DNA from 2 places in the Blautia hydrogenotrophica DSM 10507 genome. Region 1 is predicted to be linked to the other one. Evidence: a T-box and tRNA genes for the amino acid it is inferred to sense, from the RefSeq annotation. Region 1 holds a T-box; the other holds one or more tRNA genes.
The links. The T-box of region 1 lies ahead of BLHYD_RS13170 (valine--tRNA ligase). A T-box ahead of a tRNA ligase gene usually reads a tRNA of that ligase, here a tRNA-Val.
Positions count from the first base shown of each region.

Region 1 (3,487 bases):
CTTGCTCATTTTGCGCCCCTGGGAATCTCTCACCAGTCCATGAATCAGCACGTGGTGAAATGGCGTCTTTCCTGTCTGCTCCAACGCGGAAAAGACCATACGGATTACCCAGAAGAAAATGATATCATAGCCTGTTACCAGGACATCCGTCGGATAGAAATACTCCAGCTCAGGAGTTTTCTCTGGCCAGCCTAAGGTAGAAAACGGCCACAACGCGGAGGAAAACCAGGTATCCAGGGTATCCTCATCCTGGGTAAAATGCGTACATCCGCACTTGCTGCACTTTTTCGGCATCTCATGAGCCACTTCCACCTGTCCACACTCATCACAGTAGTAAGCCGGAATCCTGTGTCCCCACCAGAGCTGACGTGAAATACACCAGTCACGGATATTCTCTAACCAGTGCAGGTAGATCTTGTCAAAACGGGAAGGTACAAATTTTAAGTCTTTATTCAGTACCTCAATGGCTGCTTTGGCCATCTCATCCATTTTCACAAACCACTGAGGCTTAATCATTGGTTCCACCGTAGTTCCGCAGCGATCATGGGTTCCCACATTGTGAGAATGAGGAACCACCTTCACCAAAAGCCCCTCGGCCTCCAGATCGGCCACAATCGCTTTTCTGGCCTCATAGCGCTCCATTCCTGCATACTTTCCGCCCAGCTCATTGATGGTGGCATCGTCATTCATCACATTGATTTCTTCTAAATTATGGCGTCTGCCCACCTCAAAGTCATTGGGGTCATGGGCCGGTGTAATTTTTACGCATCCTGTTCCAAACTCCTTGTCCACATAAGAATCCGCGATCACCGGAATCTGGCGCCCTGTCAGCGGCAGCTCCAGCATCTTTCCGATCAAATCCTGATATCTCTCGTCCTCTGGATTTACAGCCACCGCGGTATCTCCCAGAAGAGTCTCCGGACGGGTAGTCGCGATCTCTACATAACGGCCTTCTTCTCCCACAATCGGATATTTAATATGCCAGAAAAAACCATTCTGGTCCTCATGCTCTACCTCTGCATCTGAGATGGAAGTCTTGCACACCGGACACCAGTTGATAATACGGGAACCTTTATAGATATATCCCTTGTTGTACATGCGGATAAAGACCTCCTGAACTGCTTTGGAACATCCCTCATCCATCGTAAAGCGTTCTCTGTCCCAATCCGCAGACACACCCATCTTCTTTAGCTGATTGTTGATTCTTCCACCATATTCTTCTTTCCAAGCCCAAGCATGTTTTAAAAATTCCTCGCGGCCAATTTCGTTTTTGTCTATCCCCTGCTCCTTCAATTTCTCGATGACCTTTACTTCTGTGGCGATGGCCGCATGGTCTGTGCCTGGCTGCCACAAAGTCTCATAACCTTGCATTCTCTTAAAACGAATCATGATATCCTGCAAAGTATTATCCAAAGCATGGCCCATATGCAGCTGCCCGGTAATATTTGGCGGCGGCATCACTATGGTAAATGGTTTCTTATCTGGATTTACTTTCGCATGAAAATAGCCACGGTCCATCCATTTTTGATAGAGCTTTTCCTCTATTCCCTTTGGATCATAGGTCTTTGCCAACTCTTTGCTCATAACTTCCTCCTTATCATATGCTCCTATGAAATAAAAACACCCTCCACACTCTCGTGTGAAGGGCGAATAATCACGGTACCACCTTCGTTATGCGCACAGCGCATATCTCTATTGTCCTGTAACGCGAACAACACGTGAGGACCTACCAATCTTCGACCTTCAGCCCCCCGGTTCAAAAGCTACTTTCCATCTGCACTCTCTGAAAATGTCTCTCAGCCCACGAACATTTCTCTCTGACAGCGCCACAGATGTACTCCTCTTTCTCAACACCTTTTATTTTTCTATCATAAGTGCATTTTTTAGATTTGTCAAGACCGAAACTTGCCGCCGTCACTCCACACTTTTCAGAGATTCCACCATATCGATCTTCTTCAGCTTAAAGTGCATGACTCCATTGACAAAAGCTGAAAAGCCACAGGTAATCAGACCACTGAAAATAAAACTAAGCGCAGAGATATTTCGGCCGAACATACAGGCATCCACCTCCACCGTAGTGATTACGAACCGATGCAGGAAAATCCCCAAAATACCTCCTACTGCCACACCGATCACTGTGAGCAGGATGTTCTCGCGAAAAACATAAGCAGAGACTTCTCCGTCATAAAATCCCAGCACTTTGATCGTCGCCAATTCCCTCTGCCTCTCTGTGATATTGATATTATTCAAATTATACAGCACCACAAAGGCCAAAAGGCCCGCCGAGACAATCAGGACAATCATAACCATATCTAGAGCACTGAGCATATTATTCAACTGCTCCTGGATATTTCGATTGTAGGAAATGCTCAAAGCCCCTGGGTATTCCAGAATCTGCTGGCCGATCTTTGCCTCTTCAGACTCATCTTCCGTGTGGAACGTAAGCAGGATATCATGAAACTGCGGTTCCTCTTTAAAGGTCTCACGGTAAAGTTTTGGAGACAGATAGATATAATGACTCAGGTAGTTCTCACAGATGTGTGAGACAGGAACCTCATATTTCTGGTTATCTTCCTCTAAGACGATCACATCCCCTTCTTTTACTCCCACCAAGGAGGCTGTCTTTTCAGAAACAATCGCCCCGTTATCATCCATCGTGTACTGCTCCTTCGTCTTCCTGTCCTGGAAAGTCACATCCTGCTGAAATTCTTCCATGTTCTCCGGCACATACAAATACACGCTGAGGTTCGCATGATTCTCCCTGGTCGTCACCTGCTTAAACAAGACCTTCGTAGCCCTCTTAATCTCACCGTTTTCTTCAATGAACACGTCCACATCCTGCCGCTCTTTCCCACTGGCATCCTCATCCATAATCACCGTGGCGTCAAAATGCTGCAGTTGTTCATACTGTAATCTCGCAATATCCGTGATGGAATCCCTCAGTCCAAATCCTACCAAAAGCAGGGCCATACTCCCACTGATACCAAAGACCGTCATGAAGAACCTCTTTTTGTATCGGAACAGATTTCTCACCGAAGACTTCCAACTGAAATTCAGCCGCTTCCACAAAAATGTAACCCGTTCCAACAGAACTCTCTTTCCTTCTTTCGGCGCCGGCGGTCTCATCAGGGAGGCAGGCGTCTCCGCCAATTCCTTATAGCAGGCGGAAAATGTGGCTCCCATTGTGCAGATCATCGCCGCCAAAGAAGCAATCATGGTAAACGTCAGCTCATAGTGAATCTGCAAATCCGTAGCCATATGATGGTACATGATTCCATATGCCTTGATGATAATATAAGGCAAAAACTTCTCTCCCACCAGTACGCCTAAAACACAGCCGCCAATTGTAGCCAAAAAAGCATAACTTAGATATTTCGAGGCAATATCCAGCTTTCCATATCCCAAAGCCTTCATGGTGCCGATCTGAACCCTTTGCTCCTCAACCATTCGGGTCATCGTAGTCAGACTGATCAAGGCAGCTACCAGG
Region 1 covers NZ_CP136423.1:2,714,889-2,718,375, forward strand. The annotation lists gene BLHYD_RS13170 (valine--tRNA ligase) at 1-1,584, opposite strand, end outside; T-box leader at 1,640-1,860, opposite strand; gene BLHYD_RS13175 (FtsX-like permease family protein) at 1,915-3,487, opposite strand, start outside.

Region 2 (3,487 bases), 1.6 Mb from region 1:
TAGAATCCCTTCTAGTTTACCGCTCTCCTGAAAAATCCGTTTTAACAAAACGTTCTCTATTCCTTCATATTTTACAATATGACAAGCCCCCCTGCGAATGGCCCTTGCTATCTGGTTATACTTATCAATGCACAGCAGTAGACCCACACCAACTTTCTCTCCATGATACGCATCCAAATGACCATTGATCACTTCCATCTTCCAAAGATGGGACATATGATGTTCCGCACCAGACGCTGGTCTTGAACTGCCGACAATCTGCATTGCCAGCCCTGAAATAATCAACGCTTTCATCAAATTCTCGCAGTCGTCTTCATCCTCACTGGGAATCCCCCTAATACAGGACTTCACAAGACGAAGCGCCTGCTCTTCCATCTCATACGCTCTCTCACACAAATATTCACCCGCCACCAGATTTGCGATTCTCCAATCGGCCAAACTGATGTACTTTCCCAGAATATTCGCCGCTCCAGACGCATTTAACCTTTTTGGGGCCTTTGAAAATATATCTGTGTCCGCTATGACACACAGCGGTGCCACAGACGGAATTGTCTTTTTTAATCCATTCCAAGTCATCGTCGCCACGGAGCTGACGAATCCGTCCATACTTGCTGCAGTGGGTACTGAAATAAAAGGAATTCCATATTCATGAGCAATATATCTGCTGATGTCATGGATAGTTCCAGTTCCAACCGCCAGAATCAAATCCATCTCATCATCCATATTCTGGAAGGCTACCTCCACGGCTCTCTGATCTGCCTGCAGTCCCTCCGCATCCAGAATAATCACCTCACAGCGGTCATAGATGTTTTCCATAATCTCTTCAGTGGCTGCAAACGTGTTGGTATCACAGATGATTACCGGTGAAATGTACTCTCGCAGCATACCATCATCCAACATAACTTCCAGCTTTTCAACTGCTCCCGCCTCTATAATGATTTCCTTTACTTCTATGTGATGTTCTCTACCGCAGCTACACGGTCGGGCAAAATCGTCCGTATCGACTCGCATATACTTATCTCCTCCTGATACTCAATGATCTAAATAGAAAAAATGTCTCAGTATTTATTATACATGAATCCATTGAAAAATCAAGAAAAACGGGCTGGCAGCGTTTCATGAGTGCAGATACAAACTTTTGCAATTTTTCGTAACAATTCAGCCATACAGTGTACGAGAAGCATAAAACATACTTGTATGTTTTTACGAACGAGTATCTGTTTGAGTTGAGCACCTTTCCATAAGTAAAACGGTGGCGGCAACCACGAGTAGCATGCAGTGCGGTTTTACGAATGGTGCTGACTGAACTGTTACTTTTTCAAAAAAAATATAAAAAAGGTGTTGACAAAGTCTTCCTTTTCAGTATATAATAGCAGAGCAGTCGACGGGAAACAAACAAAAAATGTAGTACCTGAGACAGAAATATGGGATCTTAGCTCAGCTGGGAGAGCATCTGCCTTACAAGCAGAGGGTCATAGGTTCGAGCCCTATAGGTCCCATATACTTAAGAATATGGCGAGATAGCTCAGTTGGCTAGAGCATACGGTTCATACCCGTAGTGTCGAGGGTTCGACTCCCCCTCTCGCTACTTCGTTTAGGTCCTGAAATCCTTGATTTTACTGGGGTTTCAGGATTTTTATTTTTTCACGAAAACGAAATGTAATCACTCTAGTGATTACCTATGGGCTCCGCACCTATGTCACCACCTCAGCTGTAAAACCCTCGAAATTACTTTCATTTTTTGCAAAGCAAAAGAGCCCTTGCCAGGACTCTTTCACTCCTTTGATAACGCGCAACAGCTATTCGATTTTAATCTTTAAATCCCCGTCAATCAATTCAGCTCTCGTTCCATCTGACAATGCGTAAATATCGTCAATCGTATATGATTTTTCCTGAAGTAATGCCATAATCATTTCTACATATCAAGTTTTAAAACAGATAATTATAACAATGATATTATGCCTTCTAAAGAATAAAAAAGAAAGGAAATTGTCTGAAAATCACCCTCTAATTCTTCCGTCCAGTTACTGTTCACTCGCTTGCGGTTTGTGAGCAGTAACACACTTCGCGATGCACACAAAAAAGAGCTTTCACTTTTTGCATGTGAAAGCTCTTTTCTGTTATGCCTTATATACAGTTTCCATCTGAACAGACATCGCAAGAACTGCGGATATGAGAGAACTGACAAGACATTTTTAAGTTCACCTAGGTTTAAATTTAATATACTACTATATTCTCAAAATTGGTAGCAACCTATCGAAACCGTACAAAATAACCAACGTTTTCTGACACTTTAGACAGTTTTCTCTTAATATGTCTATTATTTAAAATACTGCACACCCGACTCAAAAATACGAATGTCCTGCTCTCCGTAGATATTCATCGCGACTCCACGGTCCCTGCGCTCGCTGTGCGCCATCTTGCCCAGCACCCTTCCGTCCGGGCTTGTGATACCTTCAATCGCACAGTATGAACCATTGACATTCCACTCCTCGTCATTCACTCTCAGTTCTCCTTCCGGAGTCACATACTGAGTAGCCACCTGGCCGTTAGCGAAAAGTTTTTGAAGCCACTCATCACTGGCCACAAAACGCCCTTCTCCGTGGGACGCCGGATTACAGTACACCTTGCCCAGCTCAGCCTGTGCTAGCCATGGCGATTTGTTGGAAACCACTTTTGTGTACACCATTTTAGAAATGTGGCGTCCAATAGTATTAAAGGTCAGAGTCGGAGAATTTTCCGTCTGTCCAACAATCTCACCGCAGGGTACAAGTCCAAGCTTAATCAGAGCCTGGAAACCGTTGCAGATTCCCAACGCCAAGCCGTCCCTCTCATTGAGCAGTCTCATAACAGCTTCCTTCATCTTTGCGTTCTGGAAAGCCGTCGCAAAGAATTTCGCGGAACCATCCGGCTCGTCTCCCGCTGAAAATCCGCCCGGGAACATAATCATCTGTGCCTGTCCGATGGCTTTCTCAAAAATCTCCACGGAATCCCGAATGTCCTCAGCCGTGAGGTTCTTAAACACTTTTACATCTACCTCGGCGCCTGCCCGTTCAAAAGCCCTGGTGCTGTCATACTCGCAGTTCGTCCCTGGAAATACTGGTATGAAGACCCTCGGTTTTGCAACTTTATTTTTGCACACATAGACCTTCTTTGCGTGATACAGTCCGTCCTTTACTTCTCCATTTCCGTCAGCAGCGGCTTTCACAGCCTCACGTTCCTGCTGCGGCTGCGCACCGGAATGAGTAGCAAACACTTTCTCCAGGGTGCCCTTCCAGGAAACCAATGCCTCGTCCAAAGAGATTCTCACATCACCGTGAGTAAATTCCTGCTCTTCCAGAACCTCTCCGATCACCGTATAAGTGATTGCCAGCTCGCCCACTTTGCCGTCAGCCACCTCACAGATGATATCCCCAAAGCCTGGCACAAACAGATCTCTCTTATCCACATTGTGCTCAATCTTCACACCTTTTCGGTTTCCAAAGGC
Region 2 covers NZ_CP136423.1:1,133,916-1,137,402, reverse strand. The annotation lists gene BLHYD_RS05405 (sn-glycerol-1-phosphate dehydrogenase) at 1-1,011, opposite strand, end outside; tRNA gene BLHYD_RS05400 (tRNA-Val) at 1,427-1,499, shown strand; tRNA gene BLHYD_RS05395 (tRNA-Met) at 1,515-1,588, shown strand; gene BLHYD_RS05385 (phosphoribosylformylglycinamidine synthase) at 2,321-3,487, opposite strand, start outside.
Region 2: it has a tRNA-Val gene. The T-box ahead of BLHYD_RS13170 (valine--tRNA ligase) is inferred to sense a tRNA for this amino acid. The anticodon was not compared.